Regions from separate parts of the Allobosea sp. LjRoot237 genome, predicted to be linked through region 2. Evidence: predicted binding sites of a transcription regulator. Region 2 holds the regulator's gene; each other region holds the start of a gene.
The links. The regulator PhoB, encoded in region 2, activates phosphate uptake and scavenging genes when phosphate is short. The targets are predictions, from matches to a motif close to TGTCATNNANCTGTCAT.
Positions count from the first base shown of each region.

Region 1 (6,430 bases), on a different contig from region 2:
CGAGAGCGGCACCGAGACCATGATCACCACGGGATCGACGAAGCTCTCGAACTGCGCCGCCAGCACCAGATAGATGAAGCCGAGCGCCAGCAGGAAGACGAGCAGGATCGAGGAGCCCGACTGCTTGAACTCGCGGCTCTGGCCGGAATAGTCGGTCTGAAATGAGGCCGGCAGCACTTTGGCCGCACCCTGCTCGAGCACGGTCAGCGCGTCGCCGAGCGAATAGCCCGCTCCGGGCACGGCCGTGATCGTCGCCGACCGCAGCTGGTTGAAGCGGATCAGCTCCTTGGGCGCGACGTTCTCCTCGATCTGGACGAGGCTGGACAACTGCACCGCCTGGCCGCCCCGGCCCATCAGGTAGATCGACTGCAGCGCCTGCGGCGTGCTGCGCTCGGCGCCGGCGACCTGCAGCATGACGTCGTATTGCTCGCCGTTCATGTTGAAGCGCGTGACCTGGCGACCGCCTAGCAGCGTCTCCATCGTGCGCCCGATCACGTCGACGCCGACGCCGAGGTCGGCGGCGCGCTGCCGGTCGATCGAGACCTTGATCTGCGGCTTGTCGAGGATGAGGTTGGTCTCGATATTGGTCAGCGCCGGATTGCCCTGCACCTCGGCGATCAGCCTGTCGACGTTTTCCTTGATAGTGACGTAAGGGTCCGACGAGCGCAGCACGAACTCGACCGGCTTGCTGTTGGCGCCGCCCTGGCCGAGTGAGGGCGGATTGGTCGCGAACAGGCGGATGCCGGGAATCTGCGACAGGCCCTTGTTGATCTCGGCGACGAGGTCCTGCTGCTTGCGGTGGCGCTCTTCCCAGGGCTTCAGGCGCGCAAAGGCGATCGCCCGTGTCACGTCCGGGAAGCCGACAATGACGAGATAGGTCTCGACCTCCTGGATCTTGCTGAAATAGTCCTCAACCCGCCGCGCATAATCGGCGGTGAAGGCCATGGTCGCGCCTTCCGGCGCCACGCCGATCGCGGTGATCGTGCCGCGGTCCTCGACCGGGGCAAGCTCCGAGCGCAGATTGGTGAAGAAGAAATAGCTGCCGCCGGCGACGAGCAGCGCCAGAAGGACCACCAGCGGCCTGGCCGACAGCGCAAAGCGCAGCGAGCGGCGATAGCCGCTGGCGAGCCCCTCGAAGAAGCGCTCCAGGATATTGTAGAGCCAGTTGTGCTTGTCGTGGTGCTTCAGCAGCTTGGCGCACATCATCGGCGTCAGCGTCAGGGCGACGAAGCCCGAGACCAGCACCGCGCCGGCAAGAGTCAGCGCGAACTCGACGAAGAGCTTGCCGGTGCGCCCGGTCGAGAACGCCATCGGCGCGTAGACGGCGACCAGCGTCAGTGTCATCGCGACCACCGCGAAGGCGATCTCGTTGATGCCCTTGATCGCCGCCTTGGTCGGCTCGACCCCGTCCTCGATATGGCGGTGGACGTTCTCGAGCACGACGATGGCGTCGTCGACGACGAGGCCGATCGCGAGCACCATCGAGAGCAGCGTCAGCGTGTTCACCGTGAAGCCGAGCGCATACATCAGCGCGAAGGCGCCGATCAGCGAGACCGGGATGGTGACGAGCGGAATCAGCGTCGCGCGCAGCGAGCGCAGGAACAGGAAGATGATCAGGACGACGAGGACGACCGCCTCGCCGATCGTGGTGTAGACCGCCTTGATCGAACGATCGATGAAGATCGAGGTGTCGTAGGAGGTCGCGATCGACATGCCGTCGGGCAGGTCCTCGCGAATGCTCGGCAGCGCCGCGACGACGCCCGAGGAGACGTCGAGCGGGTTGGCCGTGGCCTGCTTGACGATGCCGATCGTGACGGAAGGATTGCCCCGGAACCAGGCGGCGTTGCGCTCCTCGCGGGCACCGAGCTCGACCTTGGCGATGTCACGCAGCTTGACCGGGAAGCCGTTGGCGTCCTTGACCGTGATCTCACGGAACTGCTCGGGCGTGTTCAGGCTGGTCTGCGAGAGCACCGTGAATTCGCGGCTGTCGCTCTCGATCCGGCCGGAGGGAATCTCGACGTTCTGCGCCCGCAGCGCCGCCTCGATCTCCTGGACGGTGATGTTGTAGGCGGCGAGCCGGGCGCGATCGAGCCAGATGCGCATGGCGTATTGGCGCTGGCCGAGGATGCGGACCTCGGCGACGCCGGTGATGTTCTGGACGCGGTCGGCGATGAAACGGTCGGCGAAGTCGGTCAGCTCCAGCGGCGAATGCCGCGAGCTGGTCAGCGACAAGTACATCACCGGCTGGGCGTCGGCCTCGACCTTGGCGATGATCGGCTCGTCGATCTCGTCGGGCATGCGGCCGCGCACGCGGCTGACGCGGTCGCGCACGTCGGAGGCTGCGACATCGGGGTCGACATCTGGCCGGAAGCGCACCGAGATCTGGCTGCGCTCCTGCCGGCTGGTCGAGTTGATGATCTCGATGCCTTCGATGCCGGCGATCGAGTTCTCCAGGATCTGCGTGACCTGCGTCTCGATGATCTCGGCGCTGGCGCCGCGATAGACCGTCTGCACCGAGACGATCGGCTCGTCGATGTTCGGATATTCACGCACCGTCAGACGCGTATAGGAGACGAAGCCGATCAGGATGACGAGCATGCTCAGGACGGTCGAGAGGACCGGCCGGCGGACGAAGAGCTCGAACAGGCTCATTGCCGCACGGCGCCCGGCAGCGAGCTGGTCTGGACCGCGGCTTTCTCCTTGATCAGGACGGTCGCGCCCTCGCGCAGGCGCATCTGCCCGGCGGTGACGATCTGCATTCCGGGCTTGAGGCCCTTGACCACCTCGACCTTGCCGGTCAGGCGCTTGCCGAGTTCGACCGGCACGCGCTTGGCCTTGCCGTTCTCGACGATGAAGACCGTCTTGCCAAGCCCGTCCGGCACCACCGCCGTCTCCGGCACGACCAGCGCGTTCTCGCGCTTGTCGACCATGATCGTCACGCGGGCGAAGAGACCGGGCTTCAGGACGAGATCGGCATTGGGGACGAGGGCGCGCAGCTTGACCGCCCGGCCATTGACATCGACGACCGGGTCGATCGCGAAGATCTTGCCGGCGAAGGGCCGGTCGGGCACCGCATCGACCTTGAGCTGGATCGGCTGGTCGACCTTGAGCTGGGTCAGGTAAATCTCCGGCACGCGGAAATCGACCTTGATCGGGTCGATACTGGTCAGCGTGATCAGCTGCTTGCCGATCGAGACATAGTCGCCGACGCCGACGGCGCGCAGGCCGACCACGCCGTTGAACGGCGCCTTGATCGTCGCCAGCGCGAGCTTGGCCTGGGCGAGCTGCAGGCGCGCCTCCTGTGAGGCGAGCTGCGCCGTCGCCTGCTCGAGCGCGACCTGGGTGCCGGCGCCGCGCTGCACCAGCGAGCGGTTGCGGTCATAGGTGTCGCGCGCCAGGCTGATATCGGCTTGCGCCTGCTTCAGTTCGGCGTCGAGGATCGCCGTATCGAGCATGACCAGCGGCTGGTCCTTGTTGACCCGCTCGCCCTCCTTGAAGCCGAGCGCGACGACGCGGCCGGCGATCTCGGGAGCGATCACCACGGATTCTTCGGCCGCGAGTGTCCCGAGCGCCTCGACCTCTTCGGCGACCGTAGCGAGCTCGATCGTCCCGACCTCGACCGGAATCGCGGGGTTCTGCGCGCTGGCGACGCCTCGCGCCTGCGCCTGCTGATTGGTCGGCTTATAGTGGTAGCGGTAGCCATAGTACCCACCGCCCGCCAGCCCGGCGACAAGGATAAGGAGGAGAAAACGCTTCATCAGGCTGGACGCTCCGGTACCGCGGACATATTCTAGACTGGACGGTCTAGTTTGATAAGCACCCTTTAAGGGCGGAAGCGTGACGGAATGATCAATGCACGGACGCACTAGCGCCCCCGCTGCAGAAGCAAAAGCGATGCCGGCCGAAAAATCGCGGCCCGATAAACATGACGCGATCACAAGGGCCGCTTCGGAGACGTTCCTGGCCGAGGGCTTCGACCGCGCCAGCCTCGACCAGATCGCCCAGCGCGCCGGCGTCTCCAAGCAGACCATCTATAGCCACTTCGTCGACAAGCAGGCGCTGTTCCTCGCAATCTGCACCGAACTCACTGAAAAGCTGACGATTCCGTTGCGTCGTCCGCGCAGCGAGACCGGCGATCTGCGGGCCATCCTGCTGCGTCTCGGCGAGGACGCTCTGGCGATGATGCTGCACCCGGCCTCGCTCGATCTGCATCGCCTGATCGTCGGGGCGGCCGCGCGTTTTCCCGAACTCGGACAGGCCGCCTACGATACCGGAGCGGGGCGCATGATCGCGGAACTCTCTGCCTTGTTGGAGCAGCGGTCACGATCCGGTGATGGGTTGTCGCGCGAGCTCACAGTCAGTGAGGCTGCGACGCTGGCCGAACAGTTCATCGGCATGCTGCGCGGCTTCCACCAAGTGCGCGGCCTGCTCGGCATCGCACCGGCTCCCCCGTCCGAGCGCAGGACCTACGTCGCCGCCTGCGTCGACCTGCTGTTGCGAGCGGCCTGACGCCACGCCGCTCCAGCGGCTCGCGACGATATGGTTGACGGCCGATGACCGTCTGCCCCTTGGGCGCCTCGAAACACCCCTCCTGTCACGGCGGTGTCATCTGTCGCCGATACCGCATCATCCCGCAATCGCGGGAGAGTTGTTGATGCTGCGTGTCGAGGGTCTGACCAAGCGTTTCGGTGGCAAGGCCGCCGTCGACAACGTCAACCTATCGATTCCGCGTGGCGAGATGGTCGGCATCATCGGCCGCTCGGGTGCCGGCAAGTCGACGCTGCTGCGCATGCTGAACCGCCTCGCCGATGCCAGCGATGGCCGCATCCTCAGCGAGGAGCGCGACGTCACCGCCCTGCGCGGCGCCGCGCTCAGAGGCTGGCGGCGCGACACTGCGATGATCTTCCAGCAGTTCAACCTGGTCGGCCGGCTCGATGTGCTGACCAACGTGCTGCTCGGCCGCCTGAACCATCGCTCCGCCGCGCTGACGCTGGTCAAGAGCTTCTCGCAGGACGACAAGGTTCGTGCCATCGCGGCACTCGAGCGACTCGATATGGGCCACCTGTTGGCGCAGCGCGCCGAGACCCTCTCCGGCGGTCAGCAGCAGCGCGTCGCCATCGCCCGTGCCTTGGTGCAGGAGCCGAAGATCATCCTCGCCGACGAGCCGATCGCCTCGCTCGACCCACGCAATACGCAAGTCGTCATGGACGCGCTGTTCCGCATCAATCGCGAGGACGGCATCACCGTGATCTGCAACCTCCACCACCTCGACATCGCCGCGAAGTATTGCGACCGGCTGATCGGCATGGCCGCCGGCAAGGTCGTGTTCGACGGTCCCCCGCATGCGCTGACCAGCGAGCTCGCGGCAGAGCTCTACGGCATCGAGGCCAAGGATGCCGGAGCCGAAGCGCTCGACCAACTCGACGCCATCGCCACCGAGGAAGCCCAGCGCGCCAAGCAGACCGCCGCCTGAAGCAGCCGGCGGCGCATCCACGCCTGCACCCTACGCCTGACCCTTCATCGCCGACCTTTTCAAAGGAGCACTCTCATGCTGACCCGTCGTCATACGCTCACGCTTGCCGCAGCCGGCCTCGCAGCAACGCTCGCCGCTCCGGCTTTCGCCCAGGATTGGAAGGCGAAGTATCCCGAGCTCATCTTCGCCATCATCCCGTCCGAGAACGCCTCTGGCGTCGTCGAGCGCTATACCCCCTTCGTCAACTATCTCGCCAAGGAACTCGGCACCAAGGTGACCCTGCGCATCGCCAACGACTACGCCGCGATCATCGAGGGCCAGCGCGCCGGCAACATCCATATCGGCATGTACGGCCCGGCCTCCTTCGCTCGCGCGCTGATGACCGGCGCCAAGATCGACGCCTTCGCGATCGAGACCAATATCGACGGCACCAAGGGCTACTACTCGGTCTTCTACGTGAAGAAGGATTCGCCCTATCAGAAGGTCGAGGACCTCAAGGGCAAGAATCTCGGCCTGGTCGACCCGAACTCGACCTCGGGCAACAACGTGCCGCGCTTCGCGCTCGACGGCATGAAGATCGAGCCCGAGACCTTCTTCGGCAAGGTCGTCTACACCGGCAGCCACGAGAACGCCGTGATCGCGCTCGGCCAGGGCACCGTCGACGTCGCCGCCAACTGGTGGAACGACGAGCAGGAATCGAACCTGCTGCGCATGGACCGCAAGAAGATGGTCAAGGCCGACGATTTCCGCATCATCTACAAGTCGCAGCAGATCGTGAACTCGCCGATGGCCTATCTCACCGAGCTGCCGGAAGAGCTGAAGACCAAGATCCGCGACTCGGTGCTGAACCTCGCCACCAAGGACAAGGCCGCCTTCGACAAGATCTATGAAGGCAAGCAGGGCCCGCTCGTCGCTGTCGACAACAAGGCCTACGACCCGATCATCGAGCTGAACAAG
Region 1 covers NZ_CAXUQP020000002.1:244,251-250,680, forward strand. The annotation lists gene ACSQ24_RS28670 (efflux RND transporter permease subunit) at 1-2,652, opposite strand, end outside; gene ACSQ24_RS28675 (efflux RND transporter periplasmic adaptor subunit) at 2,649-3,758, opposite strand; gene ACSQ24_RS28680 (TetR/AcrR family transcriptional regulator) at 3,895-4,509, shown strand; gene phnC (phosphonate ABC transporter ATP-binding protein) at 4,655-5,473, shown strand; gene phnD (phosphonate ABC transporter substrate-binding protein) at 5,549-6,430, shown strand, end outside.
Region 1: a site for PhoB is predicted at 4,593-4,609, ahead of phnC (phosphonate ABC transporter ATP-binding protein). Genes of this name have one in related genera too.

Region 2 (6,430 bases):
CGAGAGCGCCTATGGCATCGGCGCGACGACCTGGGAGGTGGTGCGCCATGTCCTGGTGCCGCAGGCCGGCGTCTCGATCATCGGCGCGATCATGCTGGGCCTCGGTCGTGCGCTCGGCGAGACCATGGCGGTGACCTTCGTCGTCGGCAACGCCAACCGGCTCTCGGCCGCGATCATGGATCCGGGCTCGACCATCGCCTCGCGCATCGCCAACGAGTTCAACGAGGCGCTCGGCCTGCAGCTCAACGCGCTGATCGCGCTCGGCTGCATCCTTTTCTTCGTCACCTTCGTCGTCCTCGTCATCGCGCGCATCCTGGTGTCGCGCGTCAAGGCTTACTGAGCGGGTCCCGACCATGAGCATGACGACATCGCCGACCACCCGCCCGCTGCCCCACGCTCCCTGGGGCCGCGTCCGCCAGTCGCGCCGCACCGCCGACAAGGCGATGCGGATCATCGCCGCGGGCTTCACCTTCATCGCCATCTTCGTGCTGTTCTGGATCCTCGGCATGCTGATCGTGAAGGGCATTGGCGGCTTGTCCGTCGCCACCTTCACGCAGACGATGCCGGGCCCAGGCAGCGAGGGCGGCGGCCTCGCCAACGCGCTCGTCGGCTCGGTCGTGCTGACCTTCCTCGGCATCGCGGTGGCGACGCCGATCGGCGTGCTCGCGGGCACCTATCTCGCCGAATACGGCAAGGGCTCGAAGCTCGCCGACCTGATCCGCTTCATCAACGACATCCTGCTCTCGGCTCCGTCGATCCTGATCGGCCTCTTCGTCTACGTGATCATGGTCGAGCCACTGGGCGGATATTCCGGCTGGGCCGGTGGCGTCGCGCTCGGCATCATCGCGATCCCGGTCATCGTGCGCACCACCGAGGACATGCTGCGGCTCGTCCCCGGCTCGCTGCGCGAGGCGGGTTCCGCGCTCGGCGCGCCGCCCTCCGTCGTCATCACCTCGATCACCTGGCGGGCGGCAAAATCGGGCATGGTCACCGGCATCCTGCTGGCGCTGGCCCGTATCGCCGGCGAGACGGCGCCGCTGATTTTCACCGCGTTGAACAACAATTTCTGGTTCTCGCCCAATCTCTGGGGCGGCGTCTCCAACCTGCCGGTGACGATCTACCAGTTCGCCTCGGCCCCTTACGAGAACTGGCAGGAGCTCGCCTGGGCGGGATCGCTGATCATCACCGTCTCAATCCTCGTGCTTTCCATCATCGCCCGGCGCATCGTGCGCGGCGGCAAGTGAACAGCGTCCGATCGGAAGGACCATGCAGATGCTTTCGACCCTGGAATTGAGCCCGCAGACGCTGGACGTCGACGCTCCCGTCCGCATCGCCGTCAAGAACCTCGATTTCTACTACGGCGAGCACAAGGCGCTGAAGAACGTCAATCTCGATTTCCGTGACCGCCACGTCACGGCGCTGATCGGCCCGTCGGGCTGCGGCAAGTCGACCCTGCTGCGCATCTTCAACCGCATCTATTCGCTCTATCCCGAGCAGCGGGCGACCGGCGAGGTCATGCTCGATGGCCGCAACGTCATCTCGAACCAGGTCGACGTCAACGAGCTGCGCTCGCGCATCGGCATGGTCTTCCAGAAGCCGACGCCGTTCCCGATGTCGATCTACGACAACGTCGCCTTCGGTATCCGCCTCTACGAGAAACCGCCGAAGTCGGAGCTCGACGATCGCGTTGAGGGCGCGCTGCGCCGCGCCGCGCTCTGGGACGAGGTCAAGGACAAGCTCAAGGCCTCGGGCATGGGCCTCTCCGGCGGCCAGCAGCAGCGCCTCTGCATCGCGCGCACCATCGCGCAGAAGCCCGAGGTCATCCTGTTCGACGAGCCGACCTCGGCGCTCGACCCGATCTCGACTGGCAAGATCGAGGACCTGCTCGAGCAGCTCAAGACCGACTTCACCATCGTCATCGTCACCCACAACATGCAGCAGGCGGCGCGCATCTCGCAGTACACCGCCTTCATGTATCTCGGCGAAGTCATCGAGTTCGCCGCCACCAACACGATCTTCATGAACCCGCACAAGAAGCAGACGCAGGACTACGTCACCGGCCGTTTCGGCTGACGCCCTGAAATCGTCGGCCAGCCCCGAAGGATACGCCCCGATGTCCGACCATATCGTCCGCTCCTACGACGCCGATCTCGAGGGCCTGCGCCGCAGCCTCGCCGAGATGGGCGGCATGTCCGAGCGCATGCTCGGCGATTCGACCGTGGCGCTGGTGCGCCGCGATACCGTGCTCGCCCAAAAGATCATCAGCGCCGACCAGCGCCTCGACAACCTGCAGCGCGACGTCGAGGAGAAGGCGGTGCTGACCATCGCCCGGCGCCAGCCGCTGGCGAACGATCTGCGCGAGCTGATCTCGGCGATCCGCATCGCCGCCGATATCGAGCGGGTCGGCGACCTCGCCAAGAACATCGCCAAGCGCGCCGTCGCGATCTCCGGCCAGTTCTCGCCGCCGCACCGCGCTGTCGTCGGCCTCGAACATATGAGCCGCCTGGTCCAGGCCCAGCTCAAGGACGTGCTCGACGCCTACGCCGCCAGCAACGAGCAGAAGGCGATGGAGGTCTGGCGCCGCGACGACGAGATCGACGCGCTCTACACCTCGCTGTTCCGCGAACTCCTGACCTACATGATGGAGGACCCGCGCAACATCACCTTCTGCACGCACCTCCTGTTCTGCGCCAAGAACGTCGAGCGCATCGGCGACCACACCACCAACATCGCCGAGACCATCCATTACCTCGTTACGGGTCAGTCGATCGATGAGACCCGGCCCAAGCTCGACACCACCAACATTCTCGTCGACCTGCCGGCGGCCAATGGCTGAGCTTGGCAGAGGTTTGAACGGACGCTGACATGCCCGCACGCATCCTGATCGTCGAGGACGAGGAGCCGCTGACCCTGCTGCTGCGCTATAATCTCGAGGCCGAAGGCTTCGAGGTCGACAGCGTGGCGCGCGGCGACGACGCCGAACTGCATCTGCGCGACCACACGCCGGATCTCGTCCTGCTCGACTGGATGCTGCCCGGCCTCTCCGGCATCGAGCTCTGCCGGCGTCTGCGCACAAGGCGCGACACCGAGCGCGTGCCGATCATCATGCTGACGGCGCGCGGCGAGGAGACCGAGCGTGTGCGCGGCCTTGCCACCGGCGCCGACGACTATGTCGTCAAGCCGTTCTCGTTGCCCGAACTGATCGCGCGCATCCAGGCGCTGCTGCGCCGCGCCAAGCCCGGCCATGTCGCCGGCCTGCTTGCCGCCGGCGATCTCGAGCTCGACCGCACGACGCGGCGTGTCCGCAGGGCCGGTGCCGAGCTGCATCTCGGGCCGACCGAGTTCCGCCTGCTCGAATTCCTGATGCAGGCGCCGGGCCGGGTCTATTCGCGGGCGCAACTGCTCGACGCCGTCTGGGGCCGCGACGTCTATATCGACGAGCGCACCGTCGACGTCCATGTCGGGCGCCTGCGCAAGGCGATCACGCCGGCCAATGCCAAGGATCCGCTCCGCACCGTGCGCGGCGCCGGTTACGCCTTCGACGAGACGTTTGCGCGCGCCTGACACCTCCGTCAGCGCGGCGCTGCAACGATGACCGCTGCGCCGGCGAGGCAGAGCGCGGCGCCGGCTAGGTCGTAGCGGTCGGGTGCGACCTTCTCGACCAGCGCCATCCAGACCAGCGACGCGATGATATAGACGCCGCCATAGGCGGCGAAGGCGCGCCCGGCCGCGGGGCTGTCGACCAGGGTCAGCAGCCAGGCGAAGGCTGCGAGCGAGACCAGGCCCGGCAGCAGCCACCAGACCGGCTTGTCCAGTTTCAGCCAAACCCAGAAGGCGAAGCAGCCGGCGATCTCGGCCAGCGCCGCTCCCGCATAGATCGCGATCGTAGCCATTACGTGCCCGGCCCGAAGGCTGCCGCGAGCCGGGCGAAGACAGGGCGGTAAGCCTCGGACGCCAGCGGTGTCAGCGATTGGGCCTCGTCGAAGGTGAACCAGCGGATTTCGCTGTGCTCGTCATTGCTGATCTCGGGTTCGCCTGCCCATTCGCCCACGGTGAACAGATGCCAGAGCGCGGGAGTGACGCCGTCCGTCTCCGTCGTCTCGATGGTCTCGAAGCGGCGGAAACCTGTCGGCGTGACGCCGATCTCCTCCTGGAGCTCGCGGACAAGGGCTGCCTCGGCGCTCTCGCCGGGCTCGACGTGACCACCGATCGTGTCCCAGCAGGATGGGCGGTTCCAGCGGTGCGCGGCTCGCAATCCCAGCAGGAGCCGCCCCTCCCTGATCGGCAGGGCACAGGCGTATTCGATCGGGCTAGATCCGGGGATGTTCATGGATGCCTCGTGCATCGAGCCTGGCTTCGACGAAAAAAGCCGGCCTTTCGGCCGGCTTCCGCTATTCTGGCAGTCTCGCGTCAGTTGCTCAGGCGCGAATGACCTTGCGGTCGCGGCGCCGGTCGGCCGCCGGCTGGTAGGCGATACGGGCGTGATAGGCGCAATAGGGCATTCCGGTCGCGCTGCGGCCGCCGCAGAAGCGGAATTCCGGGGTGGTCGGATCGCCCATCGGCCAGCGGCACATATACTCGCGCAGCTCCATGATCGTGACCCGCTCGGAGAACGGCACGACCACATCCTCGGACGGAGCCGGCTCGCGCGCGACCTGTGCCTCGGCCTCGATCTCCGGCGCGAACTGCGGGGCGAGCGCGGTATTACCGCGGGTCAGGCCGCCGCCACTGCTGTGGTGGCCGGCCGGGTGGCTCGGCGGGCGAGCCACCGGCTTGCGCGGGCGCGGTGTCGCCGAACCCGGGCTCTTGGCGCGGCCCGACAGTCCAAGGCGATGCACCTTGCCGATGACGGCGTTGCGCGTGACGTTGCCGAGCTCGGCGGCGATCTGGCTCGCGCTCAGGCCGTCGTTCCAGAGCTTCTTGAGCAGCTCGACGCGTTCCTCGGTCCAGGCTCCGGCTTCGGTCATGGAGTTGCACCTGTCTTCGTCATGTCCCGCTGGCACGCCGGCGAGGCATAGGGAGAGATCATGGCGGAATCCGATACCGGCAGCGCCCGTTGCTAAACGGAAGCCGTTACGCCCGGAACTGACGATACTGGAGACGCCGCACGAGATGTCGTATCTGACGAGGGAGACCATACAAGATGGCCTGACTCGGCCACAAGAGTCGCCGAATCGTAATTCGGCTTTTCCCCAGCCAATCACTGCAAACGGCGAAACGGTGAGTCTATTCGGCAACGCTGCCGCGAGGTCAGCCGCAATTGACAGGGCGGGGCCGGTTTTGCATAGTCGCCTCACGCAGCCGCCCCCATCGGGCGGCGCTTATGTTTTTGAGCGATCGGGATTTTCCATCGATGCGGCTTGACGCGCGACGAGACGGCGGGAACGGCCAGCGACGATAATGTCGCCGGCGGGTCGCATCATGCCGGCATCATGCCGAAAGCGCTCCGCATCTCCGTTCCCGATCTGAGGTTCCGCGCTTCCTCCCTGTTTCGCCGCAAGGATTTCGCTCCATGAGCACCGCTCCCGTTTCCGCCGCGTCCTCCGTTCTCCTGCCGACCTATGCCCGCGCCCCGATCGCTCTCGAGCGCGGCGAGGGCGCCTGGGCGATTGCCACCGACGGCCAGCGCTATCTCGATTTCGGCGCCGGCATCGCCGTCAATTCGCTCGGCCATGCCCATCCGCACCTGGTCGAGGCGCTGACTGCCCAAGCGCAGCGCATCTGGCACACCTCCAATCTCTACACGATGCCCGACGGCGAGAAGCTGGCGCGGCGGCTCTGCGAGGCGACCTTCGCAAGCCGTGTCTTCTTCACCAATTCGGGCGCCGAGGCGAACGAGTGCGCGATCAAGATGGCGCGCAAGTATCACGCCGCGAAAGGCCATCCCGAGCGCTATCGCATCATCACGTTCGAAGGCGCCTTCCATGGCCGCACGCTCGCGACCATCGCCGCCGGCGGCCAGCAGAAATACATCGACGGCTTCGGTCCGAAGGTCGACGGCTTCGACCAGGTGCCCTTCGACGACGAGAAGGCGCTGAAGGCGGCGATCGGGCCGGAGACCGCTGCGTTGATGATCGAGCCGATCCAGGGCGAGGGTGGCCTGCGCTCGGTGCCGATGCGTGTCCTCAAGCAGCTGCGCGAGCTTTGCGACGAGCATGGGCTGATGCTGATCTTCGACGAGATCCAGACCGGTGTCGGCCGCACCGGCAAGTTCTTCGCCTATGAGCATTACGGTGTCGCCCCCGACATCATGTCGATCGCCAAGGGCATCGGCGGCGGCTTCCCGATGGGCGCCTGCCTAGCCACCGAAGAGGCGGCCGCCGGCATGACGCTCGGCACGCATGGCACCACCTTCGGCGGCAACCCGCTCGCCATGGCGGTCGGCAATGCCGTGCTCGACATCATCCTGGCGCCGGGCTTCCTCGACCGC
Region 2 covers NZ_CAXUQP020000001.1:5,363,553-5,369,982, reverse strand. The annotation lists gene pstC (phosphate ABC transporter permease subunit PstC) at 1-340, shown strand, start outside; gene pstA (phosphate ABC transporter permease PstA) at 360-1,244, shown strand; gene pstB (phosphate ABC transporter ATP-binding protein PstB) at 1,267-2,073, shown strand; gene phoU (phosphate signaling complex protein PhoU) at 2,114-2,836, shown strand; gene phoB (phosphate regulon transcriptional regulator PhoB) at 2,866-3,564, shown strand; gene ACSQ24_RS26030 (YnfA family protein) at 3,573-3,893, opposite strand; gene ACSQ24_RS26025 (NUDIX hydrolase) at 3,893-4,330, opposite strand; gene ACSQ24_RS26020 (GcrA family cell cycle regulator) at 4,419-4,967, opposite strand; gene ACSQ24_RS26015 (hypothetical protein) at 5,361-5,516, shown strand; gene ACSQ24_RS26010 (aspartate aminotransferase family protein) at 5,513-6,430, shown strand, end outside.

Region 3 (6,430 bases), 4.7 Mb from region 2:
CGTCAGCCGCTCGACCAGATTGTATTCCTGGAAGACCATGCCGAGGCGCCGGCGCGCAGCCCTGAGTGCCTCGCCCTGCAGCTTCGCCAGATCGGTCCCGCCCAGCATGATCGAGCCGGAGGTCGGATCGACCAGCCGGTTGATGCAGCGGATCAGCGTCGACTTGCCGGTCCCGGACGGGCCGATGATCGCGACGATGCCGGGCTCGGTGACGCTCAGCGAAATGTCGCGCAGGACCGGCTGGCCCTTGCGGTACTCCTTGACGAGGTTGCGGATGACGAGCGCCCGGCCATGGCCGGGCGCCTCTGCGACGGGAAGCGCGCTCATGAGCTGGTTATGGCCTTCGCGTCAGGGAGCCTTGGCCGGTGCCGGCTGCTGCGCCTTCTTCGCGGCGGCTTCGGCCTCGCGTCTGGCCTCGGCGTCATAGGCCGACTTGTTGTAGGGCGTGCCCGATTTCTCGGCGACATCACGCACGACCGCCCAGTCCTTCTGGTAGGTGATCGGCAGGAAGCGGTCGTCGCCGTTGAACTCCTTGGTCATCTCCGGGGTGAAGCGGAAGGAGAAAAAGCAGTCGGTCAGCTTCCTGGCGAGCTCGGGCTTGAGGTCGTGGGCATAGGCGAAGGAGGAGGTCGGGAAGATCGCGCTGCGATAGATCTCGCGGGTATCCTCCTTCTTGATCGTGCCGCGCACGATCATGCGCTCGTAGACGTCGCCGGCGACCGCACCCATGTCGTAGTCGCCCGAGACCACGCCGAGAATCGACTTGTCGTGGCCGCCGGACATCAGCGGCTTGTAGTCCTTGTCGGCTTCGAGCCCGAGCTCGGGGAAGAGCACGCGTGGCGCCAGATTGCCGGAGTTGGACGAGGGCGAGGTGTGGGCGACCTTCTTGCCCTTGAGGTCGGCGAGCTTCTGATAGGGGCTCGAGGCCTTGACGACGGCGACGAGGTTGTAGCCCCGCACGCCGGCGGCCGAGCCCTTGGCTGCGAAGGGGATCGCGCCGGCGAGGTTGACGGCAAAGCCGGTCGGGCCGGTCGAGAAGCCGGCGAAATGCAGGCGGCCCGAGCGCATCGCCTCGATCTCGGCCGAGTTCGACTGCACGGGATAATAGACGATGCGCTTGCCGGTGCAGGCGGCGAGATGGTCGGTCAGCGGCTTGAAGATGTTGGCGTAGACGGCGGGGTCCTCGACCGGCGTATAGGCCCAGACCAGCGCTGACGGGTCCTTCTGCCTCGAGGCCTCGGTCGGCACGTCGGCGACGAGGTCCTTGTTGCCGTCGCAATACATCGTGTCGAGCTGGCCGCGATTGGGGCAGGCGTCCTGTGCCTGTGCCGCGCCGGCGAGCCCGAGGCTAAGGAGCAGCGAGGTCGTGGCGGACAGGCAAGTCAGCGTCTTGGTCATTGGCGGCGTCTCTCCCGGTCGATCTTCGTTATGAGCCGGCTATAGTATGTGACACAAAATCGTCATATTCCAGCCAAGCGAGACGCCATCGTTTTACGACTATAGTGGCCTTGCATCCCGCGGCTGTCTGCCACTCCCTAGCCGCGCTGGACCAGCGACCTCTCGCGATGAATTCGCGGCGCGTTCGGACCGAACGATAGCTTACGCGCTGCCACTGCTCGGCTGAAGAGCTGGTCAGCGCCCGGTCAGGAACAGGCCGGAGACAAAATAGGCCAATGCCGAGATCAGGCCCGCCATCGGCATGGTGACGATCCAGGCGAAGACGATGCCGCGCGCGACGCCCCAGCGCACCGCCGTGACCCGCCTTGCCGCGCCGACGCCGATGATCGCGCCGGTGATGGTGTGCGTGGTGGAGACGGGAACGCCGAGATAGGTCGCCATGAACAGGGTGATCGCGCCGCCCGTCTCGGCGCAGAAGCCCTGCTGCGGCGAGAGCCGCGTGATCTTCGAGCCCATGGTGTGGACGATGCGCCAGCCGCCACAGAGCGTGCCGAGCGCCATCGCCGCCTGACAGGAGATCACCACCCAGAACGGCACCGAGAAGGTCTCGCCCATCATGCCGTGCGAGAACAGGAGCACGGCGATGATGCCCATCGTCTTCTGCGCGTCATTGGCGCCATGGCCGAGCGAATAGAGCGAGGCCGAGACGAACTGCAGGAGGCGGAAGGTCGAATCGACCTTGATCGGTGCGAGCCGCAGGAAGGTCCAGGAGACGATCAGCGCCAGCAGCAGGGCCAGGGCGAAGCCGATCGCCGGGGACATGAAGATCGCGATGAAGGTCTTGCCGAGCCCCCACCAGACGATCGACGAGAGGCCGACCTTGGACAGGCCTGCGCCGACCAGTCCGCCGATCAAAGCATGTGACGAGCTCGACGGGATGCCGGCGATCCAGGTCACGACATTCCAGACGATCGCGCCGGTGAGCGCCCCGAAGATCACGCGGTCATCGACGATCGCCGCCTGGATGATGCCGGAGCCGACCGTCTGGGCGACGTGCAGGCCGAAGAACAGGAAGGCGATGAAGTTGAAGAAAGCGGCCCAGAACACCGCCCATTGCGGCGCCAGCACCCGGGTCGAGACGATGGTCGCGATCGAGTTGGCAGCGTCGTGCAGGCCGTTGAGGAAGTCGAACAGCAGCGCGACGGCGATCAGGAAGATGAGGGCAGGGGCGAAGCTGGCGAGATCCACGGCGCTGCGCGCTTTTCAGAGATGTTCGAGGACGATGCGGCTGACGCGCTTGGCGACATCCTCGAAGCGGTCGACGACCTTTTCGAGATGGTCGTAAACCTCCGCTCCGACGATGAAGCCCATCGCATCGGTGCCGCGGTGCGCCTTGAACAGCTCCTTCAGGCCGCGATCATAGAGCTCGTCCGAGCGCTCCTCGATCGCGCCGATCTCCTTGGCGAGCGCGCCGATGCCGACCGCATGCTTCTTGATGTCGCGCAGCATCGGGAGCAACTCGCCGACCTTCAGCGAAGCGGCGACGATGGTCTTGCCGAGCTCCTGCATGCTGGGGGCAAAGCTCTCGACCTCAAAGAGCCGGATCGCCTTGGCGGTCTTCTGCATCTGGTCGATGGCGTCGTCCATCGAGCCGATCAATTCCTCGATGTCGCCGCGGTCGAAGGGCGTGATGAAGGTGCGGCCGACCTCGAGCATGACCTCGCCGGCGATGGCGTCGGCACGGTTCTCCTCGGCGAAGATCTCGGCGCAGCCGGCCTCGATCGGCCTCGCCCCGCTGAGCACGCCGTCGAGTGCGAGCGCTCCAGCCTTCAGCGTCTGCGCATGACGCTCGAACAGCACGAAGAACTTGTCTTCCTTCGGCAGCAGCTTCTGGAACCAGCCCAGCATCGGAACGGCCTCTCACCAACCTCGTCAGTCCGCAGCAAGGAGCGGGGATGACACGCTTGTGCCTTCTGTGACAGTTTTGCGACGACGGCAATCCGGATTCCCGGCCTTGCCCTCCGCGGGCCTCGACGTCGGCGGGTGAAGAACGATCAAGGGAGGACTGAATGTTTACACGCAGGATCGCGCTCGTCTCGGTGCTGGGGCTCGCTTTGGCCGCGACGGCCGCTCAGGCGCAGGCACCATCGGGCAAGGTCACGGTCGTCACCTCGTTCTCCAAGGACGTCACCGACCCGATCAAGAAGGCCTTCGAGAAGGCCGTGCCGGGCGTGACGCTGGAAGTCCAGAACCGCAATACCAATGCCGGCGTCAAATATGTCGAGGAGACCAAGGCCAACAACCAGGTCGACCTGTTCTGGGCCTCGGCGCCGGACGCCTTCGAGGTGCTGAAGGGCAAGAAGCTGCTGACGCAGTACAAGCCCAAGGCGACCGGCATTCCCGAGAAGATCGGATCCTATCCGATCAACGACCCGCAGGGCTTCTATTTCGGCTTTGCGGCCTCGGGCTACGGCATCATGTGGAACGACCGCTATGCCAAGGCCAACAAGCTGCCCGAGCCGAAGGACTGGCAGGACCTCGCCAGGCCGGTGTTCTACGATCATGTCTCGATCGCCTCGCCCGCCCGCTCCGGCACCACGCACCTGACCGTCGAGACCATCCTGCAGGGCGAGGGCTGGGAGAAGGGCTGGCGCACCCTCAAGGAGATGGCTGGCAATTTCCGGTCGATCACCGATCGCTCCTTCGGCGTGCCGGAGGCGGTCAATTCCGGCCAGGTCGGCGTCGGCATCGTCATCGACTTCTTCGCTTTTTCGGCGCAGGCCTCGGGCTTCCCGGTCAAGTTCGTCTACCCGACCGTGACCACCGTCGTGCCGGCCAATGTCGGCATCATCGCCAACCCGCCGAACAAGGCCGCCGCCGAGGCCTTCATCGAGTTTCTGCTCTCGCCGGTCGGCCAGGAGGTTCTGCTCGAGCCCGGCATCCGCCGCCTGCCGGTCAATCCGGCTGTCTATGCCAAGGCCGGAGCCGACTATCCCAACCCCTTCACCGATCCGCGCTTCCAGAAGATGATCGGCTTCGACGTCGACAAGTCCGAAGCCCGCACCGCCGTGGTCGACACGCTGTTCGACCAGCTGATCTCCTTCCAACTCGATGCGCTGAAGGGCGTGACCAAGACCCTGCACGAGGTCGACGCGGCACTCGCCAAGAAGCCGAACCCGCAGGCCAAGGCGCTCGCCGACGAAGCCCGCGCACTGGTCGCCGCATTGCCGGTGACCGAGGCGCAGGCCGCGAGCCCAGAGCTGCGCGGCGCCTTCACCGGCGCCAAGGAGAAGGGCGCCCGCCAGGCCGAGATCGAGAGCCAGTGGGCGAGCTTCGCCCGCGACAACTACGCCAAGGCCAAGGCCAAGGCGGAAGAAGCGCTGAAGGTGGCGAAGTAGCCCTCGCTCTTCGTCATCCCGGACAAGCGACGTAGTCGCGCCGATCCGGGATCCATCGAAGGGCGCCGTGCTCTACAATGGATCCCGGCGCTCCGTTTCGCTGCGGCCGGGATGACGCCCCCGCCCTTCGGCCGACGATCAGGACCATCATGACCGCCATCCCTGCCAAGGCGCCGTCTCGCCGTAAGGCTTTTTCGGCCACGCCCGGCCAGATCGCGCTGGCGCTCGCCATCGCCGCCTTCCTGCTGATGTTCCTGGTGCTGCCGGTGGCGACGGTGATCTACGTCGCCTTCACCGAGAAGGGCACCTCGACCTTCACGCTGGTCAATTTCTACGATTTCTTCCGCACCGAGCTGTTCATGCGCTCGCTGTGGAACTCCTTCTACGTCTCGGCGATGTCAGTGGTCTGGGCCTCGGTCTTCGCCCTGCCGCTGGCCTACCTGACCACGCGCTTCGTCTTCCGCGGCGCGGCATTGGTCCAGACGCTCGGCTTCCTGCCGCTGATCATGCCGCCCTTCGTCGGCGCGGTGGCGATGCAGCTCTTCTTCGGCCGCAACGGCTCGGTCAACCTGCTGCTCGACGACTGGTTCGGCTTCAAGATCGACTTCATGGAGGGGCTGAACGGCGTCATCTTCGTCCAGTCGATCCACTATTTCCCCTTCATCCTGATCAACCTCTCGGCGGCGCTGCGCAATGTCGATCGGGCGATGGAGGAGGCGGCGCAGAATCTCGGCTCGTCGGGCTTCCGGCTGTTTCGGCGTATCGTCTTCCCGCTCGCCATGCCGGGCTATCTGGCCGGCGCCTCGCTGGTCTTCGTCAAGGTCTTCGACGATCTCGCAACGCCGCTGCTGCTCAACGTCAAGGACATGCTGGCGCCGCAGGCCTATCTGCGCGTCACCTCGATCGGCATCGCCGATCCGATGGGCTACGTCATCTCCGTCGTGCTGATCGTCGCCTCGGTCGCCGCCATGTGGCTGTCGGCGCGAGCCCTGAAGGGGCGTGATTATGCCACCACCCAGCGCGGCGGCGGCGGTCTCGCGAAGCGGGTGATGACGCCATGGGAGGCCGTGCTCGGCTATGGCGTCGTCATCCTGATCCTGGCACTGGTGCTGGCGCCGCATCTCGCCCTGCTGCTGCTCTCCTTCGCCACGATCTGGTCGTTCTCGCCGCTGCCCGACGCCTATACGCTCGCCCATTACGGCCGCGTCTTCGGCGAGAGCTCGGTCTACATCAAGAACACGCTGATCTATGCCAGCCTCGCCGGCGGCATCGACATCGTGCTCGGCGTCGCCATCGCCTATCTCGTGCTGCGCACCAAGCTGATCGGCCGCGAATGGCTCGACTGGATGGCTTCGGCGGCGCTCGCCATCCCCGGCGTCGTGCTCGGCATCGGGTACCTCAGGACCTTCTACGGCGTCACCCTGCCGGACGGCACGCCCCTGGCCTCGCTCTGGATCACCATCGTGCTGGCGCTGGCCATCCGGCGCCTGCCCTATGCGCTGCGGGCCTGTTATGCGGCGCTCCAGCAGATCTCGGTCTCGCTCGAGGAAGCGGCGGAAAACCTCGGCGCCACCAAGTCGCGCACCGTGCGCCGCATCGTCGTGCCCTTGATGGCCGGCGGCATCCTCGCCGGC
Region 3 covers NZ_CAXUQP020000001.1:619,773-626,202, forward strand. The annotation lists gene phnC (phosphonate ABC transporter ATP-binding protein) at 1-327, opposite strand, end outside; gene phnD (phosphate/phosphite/phosphonate ABC transporter substrate-binding protein) at 349-1,398, opposite strand; gene ACSQ24_RS02910 (anion permease) at 1,633-2,646, opposite strand; gene ACSQ24_RS02915 (DUF47 domain-containing protein) at 2,662-3,306, opposite strand; gene ACSQ24_RS02920 (ABC transporter substrate-binding protein) at 3,468-4,796, shown strand; gene ACSQ24_RS02925 (ABC transporter permease) at 4,946-6,430, shown strand, end outside.
Region 3: a site for PhoB is predicted at 3,374-3,390, ahead of ACSQ24_RS02915 (DUF47 domain-containing protein). Genes of this name have one in related genera too.